DNA from 3 places in the Paenibacillus sp. J2R1T-4 genome. Region 1 is predicted to be linked to each of the others. Evidence: riboswitches for the same ligand, from Rfam matches in the RefSeq annotation. Region 1 holds a riboswitch; each other region holds the start of a gene.
The links. A riboswitch is a leader RNA that binds a small molecule or an ion and turns the genes downstream of it on or off. The one in region 1 is predicted to bind cobalamin.
Positions count from the first base shown of each region.

Region 2: another riboswitch for cobalamin. It lies ahead of nrdI (class Ib ribonucleoside-diphosphate reductase assembly flavoprotein NrdI); the one in region 1 lies ahead of metE (5-methyltetrahydropteroyltriglutamate--homocysteine S-methyltransferase).
Region 3: another riboswitch for cobalamin. It lies ahead of AC58QD_RS30110 (ABC transporter substrate-binding protein); the one in region 1 lies ahead of metE (5-methyltetrahydropteroyltriglutamate--homocysteine S-methyltransferase).

Region 1 covers NZ_JCAUBA010000002.1:448,579-458,712, reverse strand. The annotation lists gene AC58QD_RS05735 (FAD-dependent oxidoreductase) at 1-935, opposite strand, end outside; gene AC58QD_RS05730 (electron transfer flavoprotein subunit alpha/FixB family protein) at 954-2,030, opposite strand; gene AC58QD_RS05725 (electron transfer flavoprotein subunit beta/FixA family protein) at 2,049-2,933, opposite strand; gene AC58QD_RS05720 (hypothetical protein) at 2,974-3,135, opposite strand; gene metE (5-methyltetrahydropteroyltriglutamate--homocysteine S-methyltransferase) at 3,257-5,554, opposite strand; cobalamin riboswitch at 5,705-5,896, opposite strand; gene AC58QD_RS05710 (hypothetical protein) at 5,970-6,815, opposite strand; gene AC58QD_RS05705 (amidohydrolase family protein) at 6,944-7,693, opposite strand; gene AC58QD_RS05700 (IclR family transcriptional regulator) at 7,772-8,575, opposite strand; gene AC58QD_RS05695 (SDR family NAD(P)-dependent oxidoreductase) at 8,621-9,379, opposite strand; gene AC58QD_RS05690 (aspartate aminotransferase family protein) at 9,382-10,134, opposite strand, start outside.
Region 2 covers NZ_JCAUBA010000007.1:177,465-187,598, forward strand. The annotation lists gene AC58QD_RS14270 (type 2 periplasmic-binding domain-containing protein) at 1-1,583, shown strand, start outside; gene AC58QD_RS14275 (extracellular solute-binding protein) at 2,034-3,662, shown strand; cobalamin riboswitch at 3,788-3,986, shown strand; gene nrdI (class Ib ribonucleoside-diphosphate reductase assembly flavoprotein NrdI) at 4,144-4,509, shown strand; gene nrdE (class 1b ribonucleoside-diphosphate reductase subunit alpha) at 4,496-6,580, shown strand; gene nrdF (class 1b ribonucleoside-diphosphate reductase subunit beta) at 6,602-7,555, shown strand; gene AC58QD_RS14295 (AraC family transcriptional regulator) at 7,581-8,459, opposite strand; gene AC58QD_RS14300 (neutral/alkaline non-lysosomal ceramidase N-terminal domain-containing protein) at 8,670-9,974, shown strand; gene AC58QD_RS14305 (Gfo/Idh/MocA family protein) at 9,974-10,134, shown strand, end outside.
Region 3 covers NZ_JCAUBA010000029.1:33,160-43,293, forward strand. The annotation lists gene AC58QD_RS30090 (aspartyl-phosphate phosphatase Spo0E family protein) at 60-326, shown strand; gene AC58QD_RS30095 (hypothetical protein) at 494-1,000, shown strand; gene AC58QD_RS30100 (ABC transporter ATP-binding protein) at 1,205-1,972, shown strand; gene AC58QD_RS30105 (FtsX-like permease family protein) at 1,959-3,899, shown strand; cobalamin riboswitch at 4,692-4,877, shown strand; gene AC58QD_RS30110 (ABC transporter substrate-binding protein) at 5,094-6,074, shown strand; gene AC58QD_RS30115 (FecCD family ABC transporter permease) at 6,078-7,115, shown strand; gene AC58QD_RS30120 (heme ABC transporter ATP-binding protein) at 7,158-7,940, shown strand; gene cobT (nicotinate-nucleotide--dimethylbenzimidazole phosphoribosyltransferase) at 8,192-9,232, shown strand; gene AC58QD_RS30130 (bifunctional adenosylcobinamide kinase/adenosylcobinamide-phosphate guanylyltransferase) at 9,248-9,901, shown strand; gene cbiB (adenosylcobinamide-phosphate synthase CbiB) at 9,931-10,134, shown strand, end outside.

The DNA.
Region 1 (10,134 bases):
ACGAAGTTGACCAGCTGCGCCGCATCGCCTGCTACACACCACCCGTTGCCGGACAATGGAGGAATGGAGTTGTAGCCGCCCTCAGGAATCAGATGACCAGAGTATTCCTTCATCTCGCCGCCCTGGATCAGCTTACGGATCATGGGATGCTGCTTCACAGCGTCCAGCAAAGCATACGGCTTCACTCTCTTATCTCGCAGATGATTGACCATGACACCAACACCGAGCGAGATCGTATCCTTGTTCGTATACAGGAAGCCCATGCCCGCCATTCCAAGTGAAGTCTCTCCCATGAATTCAATCGTCACGCCTTCGTCCCCCTCGAGACCGAAACGATCTTCGATCTTTTCCTTGGGCAGCGAGATAATCTCCTTCACGGCGAGTGACACTTCATCCGGCTTCCACTCCCGGTGTATGCCCATCGCCTTGCCGAGCAAAGAGTTCACTCCGTCAGCAATTAGCACGACATCAGCATACAGGTCGCCGTGCTCCCGATCGGTTCGCACACCGACAACACGATCCCCTTCGCGGAGAACTTCCGTTGCTACTGTCTCATAGATCGGCAGAGCACCGGCCTGTACGGCTTTGTCAGCGAACCACGGGTCGAATTTCACTCGCAGACCTGTGAAGCAGTTATAGGGTTCCTTAAAGGCTTCGTTGCGATGACCAACTGTAACCATCGATTCCTTGCCCATCATCCACAGACGTTGTTCCACAATATGCCGCTCTACCGGCGCATTGCGCTCCTTCCAAAACTCTGGCACCAGCTCCTCGATCTGCTTGCGATATAATACGCCGCCGAACAAGTTTTTGGCACCGGGAAATTCTCCTCGCTCCAACAGCACAACAGAAAGGCCTGCCCTCGCCATTGTAAGAGCAGCAGCAGCTCCCGCAGGTCCGGCGCCTACAACAATGCAATCGAATTTCTCATTCATTCTCGGTTTCACTCCCTTCTATCCGGTTTTGGAAGGCATCGATTCACTAACAGGCCCGAACACACCTCTGCGTTTGCGTACTTCTTCTGTTATGGCTGGAACAATCTGAAACAAATCACCAACAATTCCGTAATGTGCAAACTGGAAGATCGGTGCTTCTGCGTCCCGATTAATTGCAACTACAATGTCAGAGTTACTCATACCTACTGTATGCTGGACGGCCCCAGATATCCCGATTGCGAAATATAACTTGGGTCTGACTGTAGAACCGGTCTGACCTACTTGATGCTCATGCTTGATCCAACCCGCATCTACAGCTGCACGTGAAGCTCCTACCGAACCGCCTAGCGCATCAGCTAACGCCTTCAGCATGGCGAAGGGTTCTGGACCTCCGAGCCCTCGCCCCCCTGCAACGATCACTTCTGCTTCCTCCAGATTGACGCGGCCCGTCTCCTCGATAAAATCCAGTACTTGTGCCGCGATATCTGCTTCCTGGAGCTCGCATTCTAGCGGTACAATATTCGCTTCACGCGTCACATCACGAGGCAGGGATTCGAATACTCCAGCTCGTGCAGTAGCCATCTGCGGCCGATATTGCTTACATAGAATTGTGGCCATCATCTTTTCAGAGAAGGCAGGACGACTGGCTAGCAGCAATCGGGATGGATGGGGTTCAACATCCAGTTCCGTTGTGTCAGCTGTAAGCCCGGTAGGAAGATGGGTGCCGATCGCTCCAGCCAGGTCCCTTCCTGTTGCTGTAGCGCCGAAAAGCACGATCTCAGGCTTTTCCTCGTCAATTAACTTAAGCACGACTCGGCTATACGGACGCGTGCGGTAAATCTTTAACACAGGATCATCACATAGGAACACCTTGTCCGCGCCATAATAGGCAGCTTCCCGTGCCAGATGCTCAACTTCGCTGCCCATTACAAGAGCTAATAGAGGTACCTCCAACTTATTGGCCAGCTTGCGGCCTTCGCCAAGCAGCTGCCATGATACCGACTTTGCTTGTCCATCCCGTTGCTCAACAACAATCAACACTCCGCGATAAGCGGACCAATCCGGCATCTGATCATCTGTACGTTCTGTAGACATTTTTATTCACTCCCAGCTTCATTGAACATTCTGATTGGACACATTGGACACAGTAGCAGCAGACGCATTCGAATTCCATCCTAACCTCTCCGCAAGAGGTGTTCCCCACAGCTGACTGATCAGCTTCTCCGCTTTCTCTTGGACCGTCTCCCCTTCAATGCTTATTGACTTAACCGATTTAACTTCGGGAACCCATGTTTTGGCTACAATCGTAGGTGAGCCCTTCAAGCCAATCTTAGCTTTATCCAGATGCGGGAAATCCGCTGTTGTCCAGACGATAGGCTTATATCGGGCAGCGCGAATCATACCTGGCAAGGAAGCTCTTCGCACTTTGTTCAATTCTTTCAACGCAGTGATTAATACGGGCATCGAGGTTTCTACAACTTCTAGTCCATCCTCCAAATGACGTTGCACAGTTACCCGCCTCGTATCCTCATTGACAGTCACCACTTTATTCACATATGTAAGCTGCTCCAGATCCAGTCTGCAGGCAACACCTGGGCCTACCTGGCCGGTATCTCCATCCAAAGTCTGCTTGCCGCAGAACACCATGTCGACGGGTCCCCAACGTTCCTCTACCTTACGAATGGTTTCCGCCACAACATAAGAGGTTGCAAGCGTATCGGCTCCTGCGAACCCGCGATCCGTAACAAGTACAGCCTCATCAGCACCAAGCGAGATACATTCCTTCAAGCCTTTTTCTGCGGGCGGCGGCCCCATCGTTACCACAGTAACACGTGCATCCTGCTCGTCCTTGATGCGAAGCGCTTCCTCCAACCCATGCATGTCATAGAAGTTCACGATGCTAGGTACACCTTGCCGGATCAACGTGTTATTCTTAGGATCAATCCGAATCTCCCGGCTATCTGGCACTTGCTTGACACACACAACAATATGCAGCATGGCATTTACTCCTCCTTAGCGATCTTTCCCCGTACTAGACCTATTCGAATTCCATGTCTTTTCGAGTTACCTTCACGTCTTGCCAGATGGTCTGAAAATCCAGATCAATCGTATCCTTTTGAATTCCTAGAAAGAGCAGCCACATGATCAGGCCAAAACAAGCAAGCATAATCAACATGAGTACGAGAAACACGACGATCATGCACCGTTTCTCCTTTCCAAATGCACCTATTTTGCTATCATATATATGTACAAGAATGAAAAAAAGCACCTTTAGGGGTGCTCTTTTCACTAGAAATAGCAATCATAATTATATAAGATAATTAATCTACCTTCCGCAATTCTCTTACTTTCTGCGTGGCCTTCACCATTTGAGTCAAGGATTCCACGGTTTCGGCAATCCCACGTGTCTTCAATCCGCAATCCGGATTAATCCAGAATAACGAAGGATCGAGCACCTTCAGTGCCCGCTCTATCATATTCACCATCTCATCCACTGAAGGAACCCTCGGGCTATGAATATCATAAACGCCAAGCCCGATGCCTTTCGTGTAAGTATGGTCTTCGAAGCTGTGAATCAACTCGCCGTGGCTGCGGGACGTTTCAATAGAAATGACATCGGCATCCAAAGCTTGGATAGAATCAATAATGTCATGAAACTCACAATAGCACATATGGGTGTGAATTTGGGTCGTATCCTTTACGGACGCTGTCGAGATCCTGAAAGCAAGAACAGACCATTCCAAGTAAGCAGCCCAATCGTCTCTTCTAAGCGGCAACCCTTCGCGCAGGGCGGGCTCATCCACTTGAATCATCTCAATACCTGCGCATTCCAGAGCTTCTACCTCCTTGCGCAAAGCCAGGGCGATCTGAAAAGCAACTTGTTCACGAGTAATATCATCCCGAACGAAGGACCAGTTCAGAATCGTAATCGGACCCGTCAGCATTCCTTTTACAGGCTTGGAAGTCAACGATTGTGCATAGACGGTTTCCTCTACGGTCATCGGTTCATCAAAATGTATATCCCCATAGATGACGGGAGGCTTCACACAGCGGGAGCCATAGGACTGTACCCAACCATTCTGGGTAAAAGCAAATCCGGGCAGCTTCTCACCGAAAAACTCAACCATATCGGTCCGTTCGAACTCGCCATGCACCAGAACATCCAACCCGATTTGCTCTTGCAGCTCAATCCAGGTCTTGATCTGCTCCCGTACAAAAGCATCATACTGCACCTTCGATGAATCTCCTTTTCGGAACTTCAGCCGTGCTTGTCTAACCTCAGCGGACTGCGGAAAGCTGCCAATCGTTGTCGTGGGCAGGAATGGAAGCTGCCACTTCTTCTCTTGGACAAGACGGCGCTCTGCAAAAACACAGTTACGGCCGGAATGCAACTCTTTCTCAGCTTGCAGCTGCTTGATTGCTTGTTGCACAGCTGCCACATTACGTGATGAAGATTGGTTAAGGTCCAGAATGGCTGTTCTATTGCGTTTCATTTGCCTTTCGATAGCTCCATAATCCTCGTTGATTGCTTGAGTCAAATCTCTCACTTCATCGAGCTTCTCATTGGCAAATGAGAGTGCTTGGCGCAATACCGGATCCAGTTTACTCTCCCCTTCCGCGCTGACAGGAGCATGCAGCAAGCTGCAGGAAGGCTGGAGCACAAGCCGCTCATGCGGAACGACTTGGCAAATCCGCTCTAGAATCGTAAGTTTGGCATCGTAATCAGAGCTCCAAATATTACGCCCATCGACCAATCCGACTGCCAACACTTTATTTGTTGGAAAGCCATAAGCCTCCAAGCTGCTAAGATTAGCTCCCTGTCCATGAACGAAATCCAGTCCGATCGCATCTACAGGAAATGCCACTAGTTGTACATAATGTTCAACAGACTCGAAATAAGTTTGAACCCATATCTTCAGCTTTGGTGCAGCTTGCTTCAATTGTTCATAGATCGAGGCAACCAGCCTCATGTCAGAATCCGAGACATCCGTCACTAAGCTCGGCTCGTCGATTTGAACCCATTGCACCCCTTCCTGCTGTAGCTCCTGTACAATCTGAATGTAAAGAGGGACGAAAGTCTCAAGTATAGAGGCGAGTTGGCTTGCAGGGTAGCCTTTGGAAAGCTTAACGAATGTGTAGGGTCCGACGAACACCGGCTTACCTTCGATATTCAGCTTCTCCTTCGCCTCGCGGTAAGCAGTCAAGGGACGATTCTCAACCAGAACAGGCACTGCATCTTGAAGCTCAGGTACGATATAGTGATAATTCGTATTGAACCATTTGGTCATTTCGCAGGCGGTTGCCTGTTGATTCCCCCTCGCCATTTCATAATAGGTGGAGACTGGAACTACTCCGCCCTCATACGAGAAGCGTTTGGGGACTAGACCGAACATAGTGGACATATCCAGCATATGATCGTACAAACTGAAATCATTCACAGGTATGATCTCGATTCCTTTGCTCACCTGTACCTGCAAATTACGAAGACGGATGGTCTCCATTTGTTGCGAGAACTCCGCCTCCGTCAGCTTCCCTTGCCAGAACAACTCAAGCGACTTCTTCCATTCCCGGTTTGCGCCGATTCTCGGGTAACCCATATTGCTGCTTTTCATGATCATTTTCCTCCCAGTTCCAATTTTCTGATAAGAAACCAACAAAAAAAGACATCTCCACCTCGTAACAAATACAAGGTAAAGACGTCCGTCATGTTTTGAGACAACTCAAATAAGCACCGGTCATCTAACACCTCCCTATCTCCCGTAGGTAAAGCAGTGTTGTTCAAATAGGCAGGTCTCCTGGCTCCAGAATCATCATCGTCAGCTTGCCTTCCCAATCGAATCGATCAGTGGCATGGTGGCTGAGACTACTCTGTTACAGTGGCGGGACCGCATCGGTATTTCACCGAACTTCCCTTTTAAGCTCTAGCCATAAGCTAGAACACCTATTTCCACAATATGAAATTATTGCATTACAACTGTATCATCATACTCTTCCAGCACAAAACCGTCAATGCAAGTTGCAAAAAGAATAAGTCTAAACGGGATCAAGTGCTCGATATTTGGCTCTTATTGCCTCACGATCAGATTCATTCAATCGGGGACAAGTGTAACAATATTGCCCTTCCCCCGTCTTATAGTATAGGCAGCAGGCATTCTTCATCTTCACTTGTTTGTCTGGGTTGCGGGAATCCTCTATGTAACGAATCTTTACATCAAGCGGGTTTTTAGTCCGGCCGAAGATCAATCCACTCAGACTGCACAAGCAGTCATAATCATCGAATAACCTATTCTTCCCGACCGAGATAGCAGCAGAGCTTTCCGGTGAACCAGCTATAGATTCCTCGATTTCTTGGTGAAATACCTCCAAGAAATAATTCATTCGGGTTGGGAATTGACCCCATAGTTGTCCTGCATCAAGCCCAGAGACCTGCGAAGCGCACTCTATGATAGGGCGAGCCGTCTTCTCATAGTAGGAAGATAGTATCCGTTCGCGCCATTCATCTCTTGCTGCACAATCCGATGGAGCAGCCTCTTCCGACCATGGGTGGATCACAAAAGCAAAGCGAGAATAGCCGGTCTTCCTGTCCGTGTACAACTGGATTGTAAGGTTAGATAACGTGACATCGAAGCTTCTGTTCCAAATCGAAACAGAATATTGCAAAGCCAGCCCTAACATACTTAAAAAACCGCAGAAATAAGCTGCCGGTGCTGTCGTTTCATCGGCCTTGATCAAAGGTTTATAAGTTTGCAGCAGCTCGAGTATGGTCTCAGAGTGTAAAAGATCTTCACCTCGAACAGAGAATACAGGCTGCTCGCGTTTCGTTAAGACCACATTGAACTTATGCTCGAGTATATGGAGATCAACACTTCCTGCATTCATGCTCGGTTCACCCTTAATATAATGTTATTCATTATCAGACCGATATTGATAATCATTTTCATTATAAGGCGAAGAAAAAGCTCTGTCTAGTGACAGAGCAATATTACATACAAAATAGACTGCAGTAATTAAGCTGAGACCTTCAATCGGAACAAATCGATCGTGTTCTGGGCTAGAATCTGATTGCGTTCAATCGGTGTCAGATTCGCTTCCAGTACTTGAGCGTAGTTGGTAATATAGGAGCAGCCCGGCATGTCTGAACCGAATAACACCCGGTGTGCACCTAGCTGTCTTACGGCATAATCGACTTCATCCCGACGGTATAACGAACCGGAAATGTCAGTCCACACATTCGGACAATCACGAATAGCCTTGATTCCATGGTAGTTATTGCCGCCGAGATGCGCCATGATGAGCTTGGCTTGCGGATAACGTCTTGCCAGGTCGGCGACATGGGTGCCAATCGATTCATCCGGATATTGACCCACCGCTTTGTGAAAAGCATGCAGCAAGATCGGGATATCATATTCGATACATTTCTCAACTAGCGGAAACACGGACGGATGGTTGCAATAGGTAGCAATCCATAACTTCATGCCGATCATCCCGTATGTTTCCACCCCATGGCTTAATACATCTACTGCATTGGCGTGAAGAGGATTGATGTAGACATACCCCTCTGCCACATCAGGATTCTCTTTCATGAATCGCGCAATATCAGCATTATGTCCCTTCACTGCTTCTTCAGAAGAGTACTGAGCAGCAATACCGGAGACGAATACTTTATCGATTCCATAACGTTCACAGTTCTTAAGTAAGTCATAGGAGTGTTGATCATAACGATCGCCCCATATATGTGTGTGCATATCAATAATCATTCTGTACCCTCCCAATTGTGCGTTAATTCAGCGCGAAATCCTGAGAGTACTTAGTACTCTCAGGATTGGCGTTAGCATTTATTGTTTTTGGAAAAATCGTTGCACGCTAAGCTCGCGCGCTCCTTGTCTTACCGCCTCCACAACTCGCTGCCAGGAGTCCTCATCGACTCTTGATAAAGGAATCGATACACTCATCGATGCTACGATATCACCAGAAGCATTTGATATTGGAGCGGCAACACATTGGATCCCTTGCACCGATTCGCCGCTGCTGAAAGCAATCCCGTTCAGTCGAATCTCGCTCAACTGCTGCAACAATTCATCCAGATGGGATAAGGTTTGCTCTGTAAGCCTGCCTAGCTCACCATCGGGATACAGATGGATTACTTCCTCATCACTCATCCCGCTTAATAATACTTTCCCCATTGCCGTAGCATGCAGCGGCAGCTGCATCCCGAGATGGGACACGAAACGAACGGGATGCGTGCTCTGTTTCTCGGCAATATAAAGCACTTTGTCACCATTGCGAATAGAAAGAAAAACAGATTCATTAATGTCATTAATGATTCTTTGGGCAACATGCTGAAATTCAGTGGCATAGTCTCGGTTTAACGATACTTTACTGCCGATCTCGAACAGCTTGTAACCTAAGCGGAAGGTCTTTCCGTGCTTGTCAGTTTCCAAGTAGCCTCGATTCAGCAAGTTCTGAAGCAGCTTATATGCACTGGAGGTCGGCATGCCAAGTTTGCGGGAGATATCCATCAGACTAAGGGTGTCTTGTTCTTCGGCGAACAGCTCGAATATATCCAGGACACGGTCGGCCGATTTCACCGTAGCACTCGGACGGTCCGTTGCTTGATCCTCAAAATCATCTTTCATCATTAACCTGATCCCTTCTGTGTAAACGAACTTTCGGACTTGCTTTGGTCAGGAGAGCTTAATTAATTGCCCGCCATCCACTACTAACGTCTGCCCTGTCATGTATTTGGAATCATCAGATGCCAGGAATACAGCAGCGGTAGCAATTTCTTCCGGTTGACCGACGCGGTTCATCGGAATGGTCTTCAGATACTGCGAGATAACCGGAGCATTCTGAATCATAGGTTTGGTCAGACGAGTCTCGATGAAGCCAGGACATAATGCATTCACTCGAATGCCAAGCGGAGCAAGCTCCAATGCCATCGACATGCCCATGCTGATCATGGCACCCTTGGTAGAATTGTAGTGCACTTGATCCGCCTCAGCCGCCATCCCATTCACACTGGACATATGGATAATCGAACCTTGAATACCTTGGTCTACCATGGAGCGAACAACACCCTGACTAACAAGGAACGTCCCCTTCAGGTTAATCTCCATATGACGATCCCATGACTCCTCCGTAATCTCCAGGAAAGGTGCTGGATCACAAATACCAGCATTGTTGACCAGGATATCGATCGAACCCCACTCCTCAAGCAGACTCGCTACCATACCATCCACTTGTTGTTTGTTGCATACATCAACCGTGTAGGCCTTAGCTGTGCCGCCTTGAGCTGTTAACAGCTGAACGGTTTCGTCCAGTGCGGCTTGACCGCGTCCGCATATCGCAACCTTTGCCCCTTCTCGAGCATATTGAATGGCGACACCTTGACCGATTCCGTGTGAACCGCCAGTAATAAGAGCAACTTTACCCTGCAGTCTCATGATTAAGCCTCCTTAAGCTTGGAGAACACATGATCGATTGCCGTAATCGTCGCATCGATATGATTCTGTTCATGGACAGTAGACAAGTACCACAATCCGTTCGGACGGACGAGGACACCTTCATCTAACATAAGCTCGGCGAACTTGGCATATAAACCTGCGTTGCGTTCTTGGAACTCGTCGAAGTGGGACACTTCATCCCGATCGATGAACATCATATGGAATACTGGACCGATCTGATTCACTACACCACGGAATCCGTGTTTGGTGAACAGCTCTCGTATGGAAGAAGCTAGTGCTTCGGCTTGTCCTTCCATTTTAGCATATACCGCCCCATTGTTGCGTTGCAAGATTTCAATGATCGCAAGCGCTGCAGCAGTGGACACAGTATTCCCGTTCAATGTACCCAGGTGACTTACTTGTTCGGTATCGATCAAGGCCAGTATTTCTTTACGACCGGCAACACCGCTAATAGCAATTCCGCCGCCCAATGCTTTCCCGACCGTTACAAGATCAGGTTTAATCCCGAAACGTCCGTGAGCACCGCTTATTCCCAGGCGGAATCCCGTGATGACTTCATCCAGTATAAGGACGATGTTATGTTTTTCTGTTAACTCCCGCATGGTTTCCAGATAACCTGGAAGCGGCATGATACACCCTGAATTGCACATTACTGGCTCAGAGATGACGGCGGCAATATCGTTCCCGTGCTTCTCTAACGTAGTTTGCAAGGCTTCGAAATCGTTCCAAGGCAG
Region 2 (10,134 bases), on a different contig from region 1:
GCGGCAACAAAGAAGATTCGAATACCGCTTCCCCAACTCCAGCGGGTACCTCAGCAGCAACTGGAACACCGAAAGCACCTGCTAAGGAAAAACTGAGCCTTAACTGGATGATAGGGGTTCCAACCACTACATCAAGCCTTCCGTCCGCAGATAAAGATTTTATTAAGAAGGCAATTGAAGAAAAGTTTAACGTTGAGATCAAGCTTGATTATATGTCTATTGGACCCGATTTCACGAACAAGCTGAATATGTTGTTAGCTTCTGGCAGCGCACCGGACTTTTTCCATGCAGAAGGAACTGCAACGACCAAATACGTAACTGATGGTGCGGTAGCGGATTTAACCAATTACGTTACATCGGCAAAAATGCCCAATTATTTCAAATGGGTGAGCGATTTAGAGATGAAGCGTTACCAAGTAGGCGGTAAGTTCATGCGGGCCCCAGTTCCATTCGAGAAAGCCTCTTATGCTTCCTACTATGTGCGGAAAGACTGGATTGATGCTCTGAATGCGAAGGATCCTAGCCTTAAGCTAAAAGTGCCAACCAATTACGATGAAATGATCGCTGTTATGAAGGCTTTTACGTTAAACGATCCGGATGGTAACGGTAAAAACGACACATATGGCTTTACAACAGCCGGTTCAGGCACATCAATCCCGGGTGATTTCCCTGAATGGTATAAAAATGGCTTGGTACCAGGCTTCTTTATTGACAAAGACAACAATTTCATCGATAGCGGGACTAACCTTCGCACCGCAAAAGTAATTGATGATATTCGTAAAACGATTGATCTGAAAGTGGTCGATCCCGATTGGTTCCTTAATAAAGCAGGCGATGCTGCCACAAAAGTTCAACAAGGTAAAGTAGGGATTTTCTATTCCGCTGTTCGTGACGTCGCATTTGACAATTCCGCTAGCAGTTTTCAGAAGAAGACTCGCGAAGTGACCGGGAATCAAAAGGCTGAGTTTGCAGCATTTCATGTGGCCGGGGATCTACCTGTTTCGTATGAACCGCTCCCGGGAGTCCCATTCCTGTTTAATGCAAAAGCAGACCCTAAGAAAATTGAACGCACAATTGAAATTATTGATTGGTTGTCGAGCGAGGAAGGTTATCTTCTGGCAAACATAGGTAAAGAGGGTACTCACTACAAGAAGGATGGCAAGAATATAACGCTTATTCCTGATGCTATCAAGAAGGATATCGGCGACAATGGCAACTTTACGGAAGTATGGGGCAGTGTAGCCAGTTATAACGTCAAGGACCCATCTCGTGCGATAGGAATTAATATTATTAATCCAAGCGAAACCGATCATGACCGCGCTATCCTTGAAGTGATGAAAAAGAACAAATTCTATGTGCTTGGTACTAACGTTGTACCGCCAGTTGGTTTAGATATTGGCTCTTACCGTACTCAGATGCGCGCCAAACAAGTGAAAGTTCTGTTTGAAGAGAAAGATTCAAGCAACTGGCCGAAGTATTTAACGGAATTGTTGGATACTTATAAAGCGAAGGCAATCTTCGATGCATACGGTGAACAGGTTTCTACAGCTCTTGGGAAAAAAGTTGTGTTCAAGACAGACTGATTAATAATGAAGAGGCATCCGGAATTTTCTGGATGCCTTTATTTAAGTTATGGTAAGCTATACCAGCACTGGGTAACAAATCCGCTCTCGGCGTGAACGGAGTCGTAACTTTCCTGCAGCATCAAGGGTTCTTTCAACTGATAGAGAAGCTGAAAGAAAAGATTGAAAAAAGATAGTTGCCTAGACAAACCATTATGATATAGTATAGGTACTATACAGGATAGTAACAGGCTATATGCTTGAAAGCTTCATACATGTAATATACAGATATATCCAACCTATAATTACATTAAATAGGCTTGTATACTTTTGTAGGAGGTGATGTGCACCTAATGAAAATGTTTTATGTAAGCGATTTCTGAAAGCGTTGTATTCAGATTGAAATTGATGTTATTGCGTCTCTAACAAACAAACTAATCTACATTTATCGATTTCCGGGAGGTCATTTTATTGAAGAAGAGATTTAGTCAGATCGTAGCTTTATCGATGGTTTCGGCCATGGTAGTAAGCGCTTGCGGAGCCAAAGAAGAAACTCCAACATCGTCATCATCACCATCTAAATCCCCTGGTGCCAGCTCGGCTCCAACAGTAGCTCCAAAGGAAAAGCTGACGCTGAACTGGATGATTACAGTTCCTACTAATGATTCCAAGCTTCCTGCTGCAGACAAAGACTTTGTTAAGAAAAAGATTGAAGAGAAATTCAACGTGACTCTTAACATGGAATACATGGTCTACAGCACAACGGATTATCAGACAAAGCTGAACCTGAAGCTTGCTTCCGGCGATGCTCCTGATATGTTCCAAACAGGCGGAGCTGAATCCAACACTTATATCTTGGACAAAGCAGTAGCGGATATGACGAACTATGTAACGCCAACTACAATGCCTAATTATTTCAAATACTGGCTGAGCCAAGACGAAATGAAGCGTTATGGCGTACAGAACGTGTTCATGCGTGCACCGGTAATCTTCAACAAAGAGCAATATTTCTCCTATTATGTTCGGAAAGACTGGCTTGACAAGTTAAGCCTGAAAATGCCTACGAATTATGACGAAATGATTGAAGTTATGAAAGCGTTCACTACCAAAGATCCAGACGGTAACGGTAAGAACGATACGTACGGGCTTTCGATGGCTGGTAACGGTACTTCAATACCAAAGGACTTCCCAGAATGGTATAAGCACAACCTGGGTCCTGGTTTGTTTGTTGAAGGCGACAAATTCATCGATGCAGGCAGCGATATCCGGACTCAGAACGTGCTCAATGACATTAAGAAAACTATCGCTCTTGGTGTAGTTGATCCGGACTGGTTCCTCAACAAGCCTGGCGTACAATGGGATAAAGCGGCACAAGGCAAAATCGGTATTTTCTACTCCAGCAACCGTACTCATGCCTTCGATAATGCAGCGAATAGCATACAGAAAAAGACAAAAGATACAACAGGTGTTCAAACCGTTGATTGGCAGCCGTTCCACATCGAAAATACGAATGGAGCGAGCTATCAAGCGCTTCCAGGTACACCTTTCCTATTCAGTGCCAAAGCTCCTGCAAACAAAATTCAACGTACTGTAGAGATTATGGACTGGCTCGTAGGTGAAGAAGGCTTCCTGCTGACACACTATGGTCAAGAAGGCACTCATTATAAAAAAGAAGGTAAAAAAATCACTATTGATCCTGCGGCATACAAACGTGATATTTCCGATCAAGGAAAGTTCCTGGATATTTATGCAGGAATTGCCGGCAACATCAACATCGGACCACAAGCGCTTGGGCTTGAGTTGATTGATCCTAACGAAACCGATCGTGACCGTAAAATCTTGGAGCGTGTAAAACAAGTTAAGTATGCCCTTTTAGGTACTAACGTATCACCGATCCCTGGAATGGATCTGTCTGCATTCCGGACTCAAATGCACAAGTTCCATACCCAAATCATCTTTGACGAGAAGGATGCTTCTAATTGGCCGAAATATCGTCAAGAGTTGATGACCAAGTACAGCGGTAAAGGCTTGTTCGAAGGTTATGCCGAGCAAGTAGCCAAAGCGCATGGTAAGACGATTACCTTCAAAGCTGACAATTAATTGTCAGAAAAATGACGCAAAACAAACGACTTAGGGCTATAGTCCTAAGTCGTTTTTTCATGGTCAAATCTGCTAGTTATTCATTGACAATTTCAATATATTGATATAATCTTTGAGAAGACAACTATATATTGATGTGAATGGGTGCCTTGTGAGGTAGTTGCCTACTAGGCTTAATAGGGAAATTCGGTAGACAAAAGTCCGATGCGGTCCCGCCACTGTAACAGAAGAGCTCGATTCGACAAGCCACTGGCCGCTATGCCGGGAAGGTGGATCGAGTGATGATTCTGAAGCCAGGAGACCTGCCCGTTCATAGACACTGTGTAACCTACGGGAGATAGGGAAGTGTCGGACAAGCTTGCAAGAATGCATCATGATTCGTCCAATGGACGAATCGTGTATAGGACCATTCATGATCAAGGTGTGTCTGACTTCGCTACCCGAGTCAGATGCACCTTTTATATTGGAGGATGAGAACATCATGTTAGTGGTATATGACTCCCGCACCGGGAATGTTGAGAAATTCGTCAGGAAGCTCGGTGTGAAGGCAGTGAAGCTGCAGGATTGTGAACGGGAAGACCTGAACGAGCCCTTCGTAATGGTTACTTATACAACCGGATTCGGCAACGCCCCGGATAATGTAATTTCTTTTCTTCGACGTAATCGCGGCTATTTGAAAGGTGTTTCCGCAAGCGGGAACCGGAACTGGGGTACTTCCTTCGCCAAGAGCGCCGATACGCTTGCTGAGCTGTTCGCGGTCCCAATTGTACATAAATTTGAACTGTCAGGAACTACTAGCGATGTAGAACGATTTCAAGAGGGGATGAGACGCGTTGCGGCATATTGAACTGAACAACCAATTGATGAACAAAGGAATCGATGGATTCTACGACTTGAACAAGGACAAAGAAGCGGTTGCCGCTTTTATGGAGGAAGTGGAAGCTAAGAGTGTATCCTTCGCTTCTCTAAGAGAGAAACTGAACTATTTGATAGAGGAAAATTACTATACCAATATGTTCGACCAGTATACATATGAACAAGTGGAAGAAGTGTACAATCTCACGGCGGACAGCGAGTTTCAATTTCAATCCTACATGGCGATCTCAAAGTTTTATAAGGACTATGCTCTCAAGACGAATGACAAGGGACTGTATCTGGAGCGTTACGAGGATCGTGTAGCTATTGTAGCCTTGTTCCTTGGACGCGGAGATGCAGAGCTGGCCAAACGGATTGCATGCGCCATGATGGAGCAAAGATTGCAACCGGCTACCCCAACGTTCTTAAATGCGGGTAAGAGCCGTCGAGGCGAGATGGTATCCTGCTTCTTGCTCGAGGCGGATGATTCTCTCAATTCGATTAATTATGTTATCGGTACTTGTATGCAATTATCCAAAATCGGCGGAGGGGTGGCTGTCAACCTGTCCAAGCTGCGAGGACGCGGCGAACCGATCAAAGGTGTAGAAGGCGCAGCAAAGGGCATCATGCCAATCATGAAGCTGTTGGAGGATGCATTCTCGTATGCGGATCAGATGGGCCAACGCAAAGGCTCCGGCGCCGCTTATTATAATATTTTTGGCTGGGACGTATTGGAGTTTCTGGATTGCAAGAAAATTAATGCGGATGAGAAGTCGCGAATTAAGACATTGTCCATTGGGCTGATCGTGCCTAACAAGCTATACAAGCTGGCAGAGGAGAACAAACCGCTAAACGTATTCGGATCGTATTCCGTCTATCAAGCTTACGGCAAGCACTTGGATGATCTTGATCTGGACGAGATGTATGAGGAGCTGCTGGACAACCCGAAAGTAACGAAGAAGGTTGTGATGAGTGCAAGGGAGATGTTGACCAAGATCGCTACGATTCAGCTGGAATCCGGCTATCCTTATATCATGAATAAGTCGAACGCTAACAACGTGCATGCTTTGAAAGCGCTAGGGTCTGTGAAGATGTCCAACCTGTGTACCGAAATATTCCAATTGCAAGAAACGTCCATTATTCATGACTATGACAAGCCTGATGAGATCCTTCGTGATATAAGCTGTAATCTGGCTTCTCTTAACATAGTCAACGTCATGGATCGCAAGGCCATTAAAGAGTCGGTACAGCTAGGCATGGAAGCCTTAACGACCGTAAGCGACTTCACTACAATAGAGAATGCCCCTGGAGTACGTAAAGCTAATTCTGAACTGCATTCCGTAGGTTTGGGCGCCATGAATCTGAACGGGTATCTTGCGAAGAATAGTATTGCCTATGAGAGTGCGGAAGCGAGAGATTTTGCCAGAACATTCTTCATGATGATGAATTATTATTCTATTGAGAAAAGCATGGAGATTGCAAAGGCCCGTCAAATAACGTTTCAAGATTTCGATCGTTCGGAATACGCGTCAGGCACTTATTTTGATCGCTATCTGGACCAGGACTATTCTCCAGGAACTGCAAAGGTGGCAGCGCTATTCGAAGGGATGTCCATTCCGGACCGCCAGGACTGGGCGAGACTGAGGGATCAAGTGCAGCAGCACGGTCTGTATCACGCTTATCGATTGGCCATAGCACCGACACAAAGCATCTCTTATATCCAAAACGCCACTTCGAGCGTTATGCCCGTAGTAGAGCTAATAGAGACACGCACGTACGCAAATTCGACTACTTATTATCCGATGCCGTATTTGTCACCTAATAATGTGTTCTTTTATAAATCAGCTTACAATATGGATCAATTCAAAGTGATCGACCTTATTGCAGAAATTCAAGCTCATGTGGATCAGGGAATATCAACAATACTTCACGTTAACAGCAATGTAACTACTCGTGAATTGGCAAGATTATATGTGTACGCCGCCCACAAGGGATTGAAATCACTTTATTACACTAGAACGAAACATTTATCCGTAGAGGAATGCACGAGCTGCGCGGTATAACAACAGGAAGGGGCAATTAGAGTGAAAGCAGTGAACTGGAACCGTCCGGATGATGATTATACATTAGCCTTCTGGCAGCAAAATGTTATGCAATTTTGGACGGACGAGGAGATCCCTCTATCGGATGATCAAATGTCCTGGATGGAGCTTGGACGAGCTCAGCAGGAATTATATAAGAAGGTGCTCGGCGGATTGACTTTATTAGATACGATTCAAGGCGGTGTCGGGATGCCGAAGATCGTGGAGCATGTGGACGGCTTGCAGCGTAAAGCTGTATTATCCTTCATGGGGATGATGGAGCAGATTCATGCCAAATCGTATAGCAGCATATTCACCACGCTTGCAACTTCCGAAGAAATTGATGGAATATTCCGTTGGGTGGAGCAGAATCCACGCTTACAGCTGAAAGCTAGCCGGATAGCAGCGGTCTATGAAGATATTACAAGCACGCGATCCTTATACCTGGCTATGTCAGCGTCGGTGCTTTTGGAAAGCTTCTTGTTCTACAGCGGTTTTTTCTATCCGCTGTATCTGGCGGGTCAAGGTAAGATGACAAGCAGCGGGGAGATTATCGACCTCATTCTAAGAGACGAGAGCATCCATGGCTTGTATGTAGGGACATTGGCACAGGAAGTGTTCCAACAGTTGAATGAAGAGGAGAAGGAGCAGGTCACGAAGGAGCTGTTCGCTCTTTTCCAAGAGTTATATGAGAACGAAATAGCGTATACAAGCGAATTATATACCGAGATTGGTTTGGACGGAGAGGTTATGGCTTATGTTCGCTACAATGCGAATAAGGCGCTCATGAACTTGGGACTTGACCCTCATTTCCCTGAAGAAGAAGTCAACCCCATTGTATTTAATGGGATTAGTACAAGAACCAAACAACATGACTTTTTCTCCAAGAAGGGGAACGGTTATGTTCGTACGCTTCACGTAGAACAACTGAGGGATGAAGACTTCTCATTCACATAAAACGGTCGGAGGCTCACGGCAATCCCTATTGCCGGCCTCCGACCGTTTGTCTGAATTCCGAGGGAGTAACCCCTTTCAACTCTTTGAACACTCTGGAGAATGTACGGAAGGACTCGAACCCGACTTCGGTAGCAATATCGGACACGGTCATCTCGGTCGAGGCGAGCAGGCTTGCGGCTCTGCGGATGCGGAGCGCATGCAAGTAGCTCAGGAAGCTTTGACCGACGAGTTCTTTGAAAGTACGGCTAATATAAGGAACACTCACCTTGAACATGCTCGATAATAATTCCAAGGTTACATTCTCCTGCATATAATGAGTGTTTACATATTGGATTAGCTTCCATGTATCTTTTCTCTTCTCCGCCAAACGTGGAGCTTCTGGACTGCCTACCGCAGAATTCGAACGCACGAAAAGCATAATCGCTTCCACAAGCTTAGCCCGCAAATAACTATTCCTTCCCAGCTTCCTGTCTTCATACTCACGGTTGATATCCAGGAATATCCGCTGAATGGTATCAAGCCTTTCACCATCAAGATGAACGTAGGGCAGAATGTCGTCACCGATTCGCAGCAATAAAGCACTAAGCTCGGACTCAACTAAACCGTCTGTTAAGATTCCGATATCGAACATACAGCACACAAGCTCAAGCGAGCTGTCTGTATCATTAGAGAAATCATGGATTTGATGAGGCAATAGGACGAACAAAGTGCCTGGCTGAAACGAATATTTGATTCCATTCACTTGTGTAGTCAATTTGCCCTTGAGCACTAGGCCAATCTCGGCGAATTCGTGATGATGAACGGGGTAGCCTCCTATCGTATGAATGCCCATGTAGAAGGGGAACATGTCTTCCGTAACATTACGCAGTTCCAGTGCGTTTTCATAGATTGGAAAAATCGTCATCGAGTTGCCTCCCATTCCTAATAAGCTTAATTGTATCATAGAAGCCAGCCCGGTTAGAAGCTTGCAAATGAAGGTAGACTGATGGCCTTCCCAAACGACCATTTGCATAAAGATTTGTCTTCTTTCCATACTATTTTGGCATGCATGAACATGTATTGTCCTTTACTATAAGAGGAAGTACAAAAGCATGAAGGAAAGGACAAATCTAAGATGACGAACTTGCAAATAGGCTGCGCCAAAACGGATATTACTCCAGAGTACCCCGTTCCATTATCGGGATTTGCTGTCCGCGGCAATAAGCCTTATGAATCGGTAATCAGCCGTATATTTCTAAGAGCCGTTTTTCTGCAGCAAGCAGATGGGAATGGCGGATGGAACCAAGCATTAATCGTTTCAGCTGATATATTATGGTGGGGCTCCGACCGAATGGAAACGATTCGCAATCAATTGTTCAACCGTTTTGGTCTGCATCCGGAATGTATTATTCTTAACGCGACTCATAGTCACTCGGGTCCTCAAGCGAGCTTTAACTTTCATCGGTTATTAGGCACCGCTGATGCCGACTATGTGGATAGACTGGAAGCCTTGCTCTATCAAACGGTAGAAGAGGCACTTCTGAATGTGGAACCGGTTACAGTCGAAAGAGGAGCAGGAGAATGTTACAACGGCATCCAAAGACGCAAGTATATAGATGGGAAGGTAAGAGGAGGACCCAATCCAGAGGGACCTGTTGATCATGACGTGAATGTTATTCGGTTCACTTCGGCATCAGGGCAAGCCAAGGCATTACTAGTGCATTATGCTTGTCACCCTGTAATATCAAATGCCAACGAGCTCTCTTCTGAGTTCACAGGTCATGCGATGGAACGGTTGGAGCGTGAACTAGACGGGGCTGTCTGTCTCTTCCTGCAAGGCTGCACAGCAGATATTAATATATATGTAGAATCTGCAGACCCGAGCTTGGAGGATGATCGTCAAAAGATAGCTTACTTCGGAGATAAGCTTGCAGAGGCTGTGATAGCAACGTTAAATCGTCCGCTAGCCGTATTGCCTGCTAAGCTGCTCACCGGTACGAAGGTTGAAGTGCCTTTGCAGCTTCGACCATTGGCTAATCGGGATGAGCTGAAATCACTGGTTGAAGCGGGTAAATCTCCTTATGACGAATGGGCGGTTGAAATGTTAGCCCGATTCGACAAGCGAGCTACTGCTTTAACGATGGAGTTTCTGCGTCTGGACGTGGCTGAGGGGTTGTCTTTGCTTGCAATGAATGCTGAAGTAGTGGTGGAGTACGGTCTGTATTTGAAGTCAATTAATCCAGATGTACTTCCCGTTGCTTATTCTAACGGGATGATTGGATATGTGCCGATGGCATATCAACTGCGGCATAACGGTTATGAGGCAGACGAATCCACATATTACTTCCATATGCCTGCCAAGCTGGAGCCTGAGATTGAGACACCGGTGAGACAAACATTGGAGCGTCTTGCCTCAAGCCATGTCAGGGGGGAATCGTGATGAATTTTGGAGTAATCGGTTGCGGCACGATGGGCAAGATGTATATGGAGCGTTTATGCACCATACCCGATGTACACCTTACAGCGATCAGCAACCGTTCGGAAGACGTACTTGCGGAGTGCGCGGTTAAATACGGAGTAACGGCCTATACATCGTATGA
Region 3 (10,134 bases), on a different contig from region 1:
CTTAGTACCAGCGATATTAACAGCTTGTCTTAAGGTTCGATACGGAGGGAGGGGTTCCAGTGTATAATGAAGCAGGTATGGTCCATTTGTCCAATCATGGCCTTGCACGTGAACAGTCATTACCGATCCGTTGGTCGTACCGTCGTAAGCACCAAACCTCTGAGCAGGAGTCTCTAACTCTTTCGTTGGAGGAAGAGATAATTCGACTGCGAATGTCAATGGAGCAAGCTTTCTTAGACAACCAATCGTTGACGGCAGAGCATGTTGTGGATATTAGCCGGATGCTGGATGAGAAGATTAATGAATATATGCGCAAGTCCCTATAGGACTGACATTACAATCTATTGAAACCCGTTCCGCGGCTATCCGCGGGGCGGGTTCTTATTCGTCCAATAGATGGAAGAAGGTAGCGTTTTCGTAGAAGCTCTCAATATGGTATGATAACCTACAAGTAGATAGAGTATAAAGCCATGGATAAGGGGAGAAGCAGCACATGAGGAAGAAGACGTTGGCGTTAGGACTTGTATTGACTCTGCTAATCGGGGTATTAGCCGGATGCGGAGGTCCAAAAGCGGATGTCCCTATATTTGCAATGTTCGCAGAGAGCTCGCCATTTAACAAAAATGAGGAGATGGAGGCATCCCTCAAAGAAAAGGTTGGAGAAACACCAACAGTGGAATTATTCGTTACTCCTATGTTCAGTATAGACAAGATGGTCGTAGAACTCGCTGCAGGGGAGAATGGGCTGTTCATTGTGCCGAAGGCGCAGTTCGACATGTTAGCGAATCAGGATGGCTACATCAGTCTCGATGATACTTTCAAAAAAGAAGATTATCCTGCAGGTATATATAAAGACAAATTAGTTGGAGTGCCAGTGACGAATACCAAATGGTTAAAGGATCTTGGATACAAGGGCGGAGAAATGATGGCTTATATTCCATTCCGCGCAAAGGATAAAGAGAAATCGAAGCAAGTGCTGAAAGCGATCATGGAGAAATAATGCTTGAAACGGTGCCGTCCCCTGGGGATGGCATTGTTTGTATAAATCAACTGAGCAACCTGACCACGATGTGACAATAATGTAAGATTGATTTGACTCCTCGTAAGCTACTTCGATGGCTGCATGCACTTAAGTCTAGTAGGATAAGGACATAAAGTCACCCCGCTGCTCAGGACGGGGACGTCGAATGGGGGAAATCGGAAGATGAGAACAATTGTAGAAGCGAAGCAAGTGAAGAAGGTATATGGTTCGAAGGGAAGCGTGTATACAGCACTGGACGGGATTGATCTAACTATACTGGAAGGCGAGTTCGTAGGGATTATGGGTCCATCTGGCTCAGGGAAAACGACACTATTGAATGTATTGGCAACGATAGATCAGCCGACATCTGGCGATATTGTAATTGATGGAACGAGCATCGTGAAGATGAAGGAAGAGGAGCTGTCCGCATTCCGCCGCACGAAGCTTGGATTTCTTTTCCAGGATTACAATCTTCTAGATACGTTAACCGTCAAAGAAAACATTGTGCTTCCGCTGGCATTGTCCAAAACGAATGTTGCTGTGATAGAGCAGAAAGTAGAGACAATCGCGGATCGATTCGGAATCAGAGCCTTGTTAGACAAATACCCGTATCAAATATCCGGCGGCCAGAAGCAGCGGACGGCAGCTGGTCGCGCGATTATTGCCAAGCCAAGCTTACTTCTTGCTGATGAGCCTACGGGTGCGCTCGATTCCAAGTCAGCCACTGAATTGCTGGAAAGTCTAAAGGATTTGAATGAGCAGGACAAGGCTACTATTCTGATGGTAACCCATGATGCGTTCGCCGCCAGCTATTGCAAGCGAGTCCTATTCATTAAAGATGGAAAGATGTTCACGGAGCTTGTAAAAGGGAATTCATCACGCAAAGATTTCTTCAAGAAAGTGCTTGATGTGTTGTCCGTGCTCGGGGGTGGCGCGAATGACGATATTTAGTATAACGAAACGTAATATTCAAGGGAACTTCAGAAACTATCTGATTTATTTCGTCTCGATGATATGCAGCGTTGTTATTTACTTCACTTTCGTCTCCATGCAGTACAGCTCGGACATTCAGACCACCATGTTGGCTTCAACTGCAATCAGCTCTATTTTTCGGCAGGCTTCCATTATGCTAATCATCTTTGTTGCCTTGTTTATCTGGTACTCTAATTCCTTTTTCACTAAGAAACGAAAGAAAGAGGTTGGCCTCTATTCATTGCTCGGTATGCGGAAGAGTACGATCGGCAAGATGCTGTTCTATGAAAATTTGATTATGGGTGCTCTCGCGCTCATAACTGGAATTATATTGGGTACATTATTATCCAAGCTGTTCCTCATGATCTTGCTTAAGCTGCTTGGCTCGGCCGTAAATGTAAGCTTCAGCTTGTCGGTAGGTGCGATCGGGAATACAATAGCGGTGTTCACGGCCATCCTGCTGTTCACATCGATTCAAGGGTACAGATTGATCTATCGGTTCCAGCTCATTGAATTGTTCCGTGCAGAGAAAGAAGGCGAACAAGTACCCAAGGCTTCACTATTAGCTGCTCTCGTTGGATTGATTCTAATTGGCATCAGCTATTGGGCATCGGACCAGCCCTTCAAGTCCAATGAACAAATACTTAGAAATCTTGGGATATTAATGGGTGGTATTGTTATTGGAACTTTCCTTATATTCCGTTCGGGCACCATAGTATTGTTAAAGCTGATGCAGAGGAACAAGTCCAGCTATTATCGCGGTATGAAGATGATTGGCACCTCTCAATTGATGTACAGGATGAAAGGAAACGCCCGCTTATTAGCTATGATTGCCTTGTTAAGCGCTTTTACTTTATCAGCTATATGCTTGGGCTACAGTACGTACTACAGCATCGAGAAGACAGCTGAGAAGCATTCACCATTCAGTTATATGCATATATCCGAAGGGGAATCGTTTGATCGTCAAATAGAAGCTATCATTGCTCAAGACAAGGAGCACTCTGTTACGATATCCATGGATGTTCCGGTTATTAAATCGGCAGGGGAATTCTCCGATCCGTCTATGCTGCCTCCGCGGTACCTCGATGCGGATAACAAGCCGATCAAGCTAATAGCCGTCAGTACGTTTAACGAGATACAGAAAGCCTTATCCAGAGAGCTTACCATTCAATTGTCCGGGGATCAGGCTATGCCGATTAAGCCTTTATACACGAAATTCACATTTGCCGATTTCCAAGGGAAGAATCTGAAGCTGTCTGTACCGCAAGGGACTAGCACGATTCAATTTGTCGATCTATTGGAAGAGAGAGTACTGAATTGGAAATTCCCTGATTTCTATTTCATTATTAGTGATGCTATGTTCGCTGATCTGGCCAAACAAACCGCTCCATTGATCTACAAAGTATACAAAGTACAAGGCGAGAAAACGACTGCGGACACTTCCGCCAAACTGCTGGAGTTAAACAAGGGTACCGATCATGATCCGTTGTTCGCCTTTTATAAAGAATACAGAAAAGGGATGGAAGAATCAGGCCTGAACGTGTTTATTTTTGGATTTCTGGGACTCGTGTTGCTTGCTGCTACGGGCAGTATGATTTATTTCAAGCAATTGACAGAAGCACAAGCAGACAAAGAGAGGTATGCGATTCTGCATAAAATCGGCTTAAGCCGCAAACAAATACGCAGCTCCATTGCGAAGCAATCCCTATTCGTCTTCCTGCTTCCTCTACTCGTCGGGATGCTGCACAGTTCAATCATTATTCATGCATTCTCGTCCCTGCTTGGAAGTCTCATAGGAATTAACTTGTTCTTCCCTATTACGGTGTCGATGCTGGCTTATGCGGGCATTTACTTTATCTATTATGTGCTTACGGTTCATTCCTTCAATAAGATTGCGAATGCTTGAGGAGCTTGAAGGACGGCGGGTGAATTTAGTTGCAGAAAAGCAATTAAATCAGGGTGTCCGGGGTGTTTGGGCCTAATTAGTTGCAGGAAAGCAATTAAAAGTGGACTTGGTGGTCTAATAGTTGCTTTTTTGCAATTAAGTAAGCTGATTTTGGTTATGTATTGAAAATAATTGCTTTTTGGTTACTGCTTAGGTTTCGATTACTCGAATCCGTTGTGTGGTTCCACCTTCCGTATGCGAAAATCGCTGTTTTTTCCTGCTACATTTCTGTTTATCGTGGATAGTAGGAATTACAGTGAGGCGAAACTTACAGATAAGCCATGTTACTATTGTCTATTTGGGCCATTTCATCGCTCAGGCACGTAGCAGCCAATCTGACTATCCCTTATTTCCGCATTGTGAACTGATTCTCCTCAATCCAGGCCAAATAACCAGTAGCAAAACTTGCTATCCCGGAAAAAGCTGTCTTTTTCACCCAAATAACCTATACTAGCAGTGGCAAACTGGTCTCTACAGGACCTAAGTAGTAACAACCTTTTTGCAATTGACTCAACTGCCAAGAACTTCTGGAGCATAATGCACCAGAGGTTTTACATTTCATAGAGATATGATCGGTTAACCCTGAGGGCGGATTCTAACTACTGCGATCTGTGACGCATTGATGGCAAAGGCATTTCCTCCTTGCCCAACTCTGGCGCTGGCTGATTGCCGAGATGTAATCTGGTTTTTGCCGACCCTTGCCAGATAGATGACCATGGTCTATAATTCATACGTGATGCTTAATCAATAGAATACTTGGAACTACCTATAGGTGCCGTACATGTTCTTGGCTGTAAGCTTGAAAGATGACGGTTAAAAGGGAAGTCAGTGAAAGACTGACGCGGTCCCGCCACTGTGAAATAGGGATTTCTTCATGCAAGTTTGTGAGGGAATCGTAACCCTATAAGTCAGGAGACCTGCCTATATGGTGTACAGCTCTTGGAATCCTTCGAGGAAAAGGACCGGCTGAATCAGGAAGTGAACATACGTTTCAGCGCAAACAGCTCCGTTACGATGGTCACGACGTTTCCCTTGATTTGCTGAACCTCTATCCTGCCACGGGTAGAGGTTTTTGTTGTTTGTTGTTCCTAGCAAGTGTGTCCACGGTATTCTCTCGAGGAAGCTCAACTACATAGTAAGAGGGAGAATGTTAGCATGAAGAAGCAAATCGTATGGTTACTTGCTGCTGCGTTACTACTGACAAGTGCAGTCGGCTGTGCCAAGAAAGAAGAAAGTCCATCAGGGATCAAGGAGCCGGTTACTGCTTCCAGTCCGAGCCCGAGTGCAAGCCCGCAAGCAACAGCGAACAGCAAAAAAACCGTATATCCATTAACGGTTAAAGACGCATCGGGTAAAGAAGTAACGTTCACCAAAGCACCAGAAAGAATCGTATCGCTATCGCCGAGTGAGACAGAAGTATTGTTCGCTTTAGGACTAGGTAACAAAATATATGGCGTGTCCGATTATGATGATTATCCGGCAGAAGCGAAGACGAAGCCTAAGATGGGGAATCTGCAAGGGAATACAGAAGCGATTCTGGCCGCTAATCCGGAGATCGTATTCGCAGGGCTGTCCTTGAACAAGAAGTCGGTTGAAAAGCTGACAGAATTGAAATTGAACTTATTCTCTGTAGAACCTAAGACGGTTGACCAAGCAATGGAGCGTATTCTTCAGTATGGGAAAATTACCGATACTCAGGAGCAAGCCGAGAAGGTAGTAGCTCAGATGAAAGCAGAGAAACAAAAAGTTGTAGATGCAGTAAAAGGATTAAAGGAAGAGCAAAAGAAAAAAGTGTATATTGAGTTCTCCCCAGGCTGGACGGTAGGTAAAGGAGAGTTCATGGACGACCTTATTACACTGGCAGGCGGCGTTAACGTAGCATCTGATCTGGTTGGTTGGAAACAAATCAGCGAAGAGAAAATCATTCAATCTAATCCTGATGTGATCTTGTTCGCAAAGGGTGTACCTGATCTCGAGAAGACGATTCGCGGCCGCGGAGGCTGGGAAAAAATTACGGCTATCAAGAATAACGCAGTTAAAGGCTTGGATGATAACTTGTTGTCCCGTCCAGGTCCACGCGTGACGCAAGGTTTGATCGATATCGCCAAAGCGATTTATCCTGATCTGGTGAAATAACTCATGAAGAAGAAACTGTTGTTGTGGGGAGGAGCAGGCATGCTTCTCCTTCTTCTCTCCATAGTGATCAGCTTGTCGATGGGGTCTGCGCGCCTTCCCATTTCTCATGTGTGGCTGATCTTACTACACCATATCCCGTTCGTCGGGGACTGGGTTCAGGTGCAATGGCCGGAATCCTCGGAACAAATTATTATGAAAGTCCGATTTCCTAGAATAATGCTCGGTATTCTTGTAGGCGGCTGCTTGTCACTAGCTGGGGCAGGCTTTCAGGGCGTGCTGCGTAATCCGCTTGCGGATCCATATACATTAGGTGTGGCCTCAGGCTCCTCTGTGGGAGCGGCCTTCCTTATTTTGTTTGGTCTGCAGTTTGCCTTGTTCGGGCAGTGGACGATTCCGATTGTGGCTTTTACAACCGGACTAATCAGTCTATGGGTCGTATTCCGATTAGCTAATTTCAACGGCAAATTCCAGATGGAGACGATCATCTTATCGGGTGTTGTGATATCGGCATTTCTCGGGGCAATAGTATCGTTCATGGTGTCGATGTCCAATCGGGTCGTTAATGAAATCTTGTTCTGGCTGATGGGCAGCTTGGCGCTTCGCGGGTGGTCTCATTCAGTGGTCGTGCTGCCGTATTTGATTGTTGGGCTTCTTGTGTTGACAGCATACGCTCGTTCACTCAATTTGTTCGCATTGGGAGAGCGGCAAGCATCACATCTTGGCGTATCCGTAGAACGCACGAAAAGATGGGTACTGGTTGTATCCACGCTGTTAACCGCTGCTGCTGTATCGGTGTCGGGAGTCGTTGGATTTGTAGGCTTAATTACTCCACATTTGGTGCGGTTGATTGTAGGGCCGGATTACAGGCTGATTGTCCCCTTATCTATGATAGCAGGCGGGATATACGTACTATGGGCAGATACGATTGCAAGAATGGCGCTGAGTCCGACAGAGATTCCTCTAGGAGTTGTTACTGCGTTTTTGGGCGCACCTTTCTTCGGTTACTTATTGAACAAGCATAAGAAAACAATGAAAAGTTGACAGGGCGGCACAAAAACAATGACCTTAGGAAGGGGGTGCGGGATGATTGCGATAAACAAGGTTTGTAAGTCTTTTGATCGGCAGCTCATCTTGAAAGAGGTCGGTTTCTCGGTTGAACGCGGTGAAATGTTTGGTGTTATTGGCCCTAACGGAAGCGGAAAATCCACGCTGTTGAAGCTTTTATCGGGTGTTGAAACAGCAGATTCAGGCGCAGTAGAGCTCGATGGACGGAAAGTCAGCAGCTATGCTCGTAAGGAACTGGCGCAATGGGTTGCTGTCCTCCAGCAGGATGCGCTCCCGCCAATCGGATTTACAGTGCGTGAAGTTGTGGAGATGGGGCGCTTTCCTTTCCAGAATTGGTTAGGAGACGAGACGGAAGACCAAATGCTGCTGATTGAGGGTATAATGGAGAAGCTTAACCTTGTACACCTTGCGGAACGGACGCTTGAGAATTTGAGCGGCGGCGAACGTCAGCGGGTTGCTTTGGCCAAAGTGATGGCCCAGCAGCCGAAGCTATTATTGCTCGACGAGCCAACTACGTTCCTCGATATCGGGTATCAGGTGCAGATGATGGATGCAGTTCGCCGTTGGCAGGCTGAAGAGGATCTTACGGTGGTGGCCGTATTGCACGATCTGAACTTGGCCGCCCAGTATTGCGATCGCTTGCTTGTCCTGCATGGGGGCACTGTTGCCCAAGTGGGTACACCGCAGGAAGTGATTCGCCGCGAGCTGATCGCGGATGTATATGGAACAGTACCGATCATAACGGAGCATCCCGTGAGTGGAATTCCGCAGATTATGCTGCAGCCGGGTTGGACTGGGTAGTCAGTAAGGATAGAGCCTTTTCAAGGTCTTATTTCGTCCAGGTTGCTAGCTAGCATCATGTGAAATAAGGGCCACGCACCAAATAAGACCCTGAGAAGGCTTTATTAGCCCATTTTATAAGTAATTGAAGAGATTAATTGCCTCAAAAGGCGCTAACCACAACGGCGGGTAAGGGATAAACCGCTGTAACATACATTAGACAGGAGCCTTGGTCCGTGAGCAACCTCGCAATAAGTGAAGAAGAGCTCGGCATGCTAGATGTTATTAGACGCATTGAACCATTGAATGACGAGGCGGTCCAGGCTGCGCGGCTGAGGCTGGATCAATTGACCAAGCCGCCAGGCAGTCTCGGCCGCTTGGAGGAGATCGCTTGGCAGGTAGCTGGAATAACGGGGGAGCTGAACCCGGATCTGACGCGCAAAGCGGTTATTGTGATGGCCGGTGATCACGGCGTGTGCGTGGAAGGCGTTAGCGCATTCCCGCAAGTGGTCACACCGCAGATGGTGTTGAACTTCCTGCACGGCGGAGCCGCTGTGAACGTACTGGCCCGCCAGGCAGGAGCCGATGTGGTATGCGTTGATATCGGCGTCATGTCCGATATAGAGCATCCGCAGCTGGTGAACCGCAAGGTGAAGTACGGCACAGCGAACATCGCCGCAGGACCGGCGATGAGCCGGCAGGAAGCCGCGCAAGCGGTGATGGCGGGTGTCGAGACGGTGAACGGCCTAGCGGAGCGCGGCTATCGGCTGTTCGCCACCGGCGAGATGGGCATCGGCAACACGACGCCGAGTGCTGCTCTGCTCGCCGCGCTGACCGGTGCGGACGTTGAAGCTGTCGTCGGGCTGGGCACCGGCATCGACGAGGCGAAGCGGCTGCACAAGGCCGCGATCGTGCGTCGAGCGCTTGCGGCGAACCGCGTAGACGCGGCCGACCCGCTCGGCGTGCTTGCCGCGCTCGGCGGCCTGGAGATCGCCGGCCTTGTCGGCGTGATCCTCGGCGCCGCGGCGCACCGTTGCCCCGTCGTCATCGACGGGTTCATCTCTTCGGCGGCCGCGCTCGTGGCGAGCCGCCTGGCTCCGCTGTCGGCAGCCAGCATGCTGCCGTCGCATTTGTCGCAGGAGCTGGGCCACCGGCAGCTCCTAGAGAGCATCGGGCTGAAGCCGATGCTTACGATGGATATGCGCCTGGGCGAAGGCACAGGCGCCGTGTTGTGCTTCCCGATCGTGGAAGCTGCAGTGAAAATTATGAACGAAATGGCTACGTTTGAGAGCGCAGGCATTTCGAAGGAATAGGAGCGAGCACGATTGATGAAGCATATCCTCGTGACAGGCGGCGCGCGCAGCGGCAAGAGCTCGTTCGCCGAACAGCTGGCGTTGCGCCTTGGCGAGCGCGGCACCTACATCGCGACCGCGCAAGCGCTTGACGCGGAGATGGCCGAGCGCGTCGCCCAGCACCGCAGTCAGCGCGATCTCGCCGCGCCGCCAGGCTTCTGGGCTACGGCCGAGGAGCCGCTGCAGCTCACCGAGCTGCTGACTACGCTCGGCCTCGCACCCGCGCAGCCTCAAGACGCGTCGCCCACCCCGGTCGGCAGCATCACTTCCGCTGCATCGCCCTCCAATCCCAGCACGGTCGTGCTGGTCGATTGTTTGACGCTGTGGCTGTCGAATTGGGTGCTCGCCTACGAGGAAGACCCGTGTCTTGTTTCACTTATCAATAACAAGCTCGACGAGCTATGCGATGCAGTCCGTCAATATCCTGGCCGATTGGTGATCGTAACCAATGAAGTGGGCAGCGGGATAGTCCCGGCCTACAAGCTCGGTCGTGTGTATCGGGACTTGGCGGGACGGATGAATCAGCGTCTGGCCCAAATATGTGATCACGTGTTCCTGGTTACAGCAGGAATTCCTGTTGAACTGAAATCGATTGCGTTCCATTTGACACAAATAGACGAACTAACCTAACCAGCCAGCGATACGGAGAGTGAAGACGAATGCTGTTTTACTCCATTCAGGAGACGGCAATTATGATCGCAGCTGCCATTGTATTGGATTGGATCATCGGTGATCCTAAGTGGATCACGCATCCGGTCATCTGGATCGGTCGATTCATCAAGCTGTGCTCGAAATGGTTAAGACCTGATGAAGCTAACGAATCCTTCTCAGCCAAGCAGCTAAGATGGCGCGGAATCATCCTC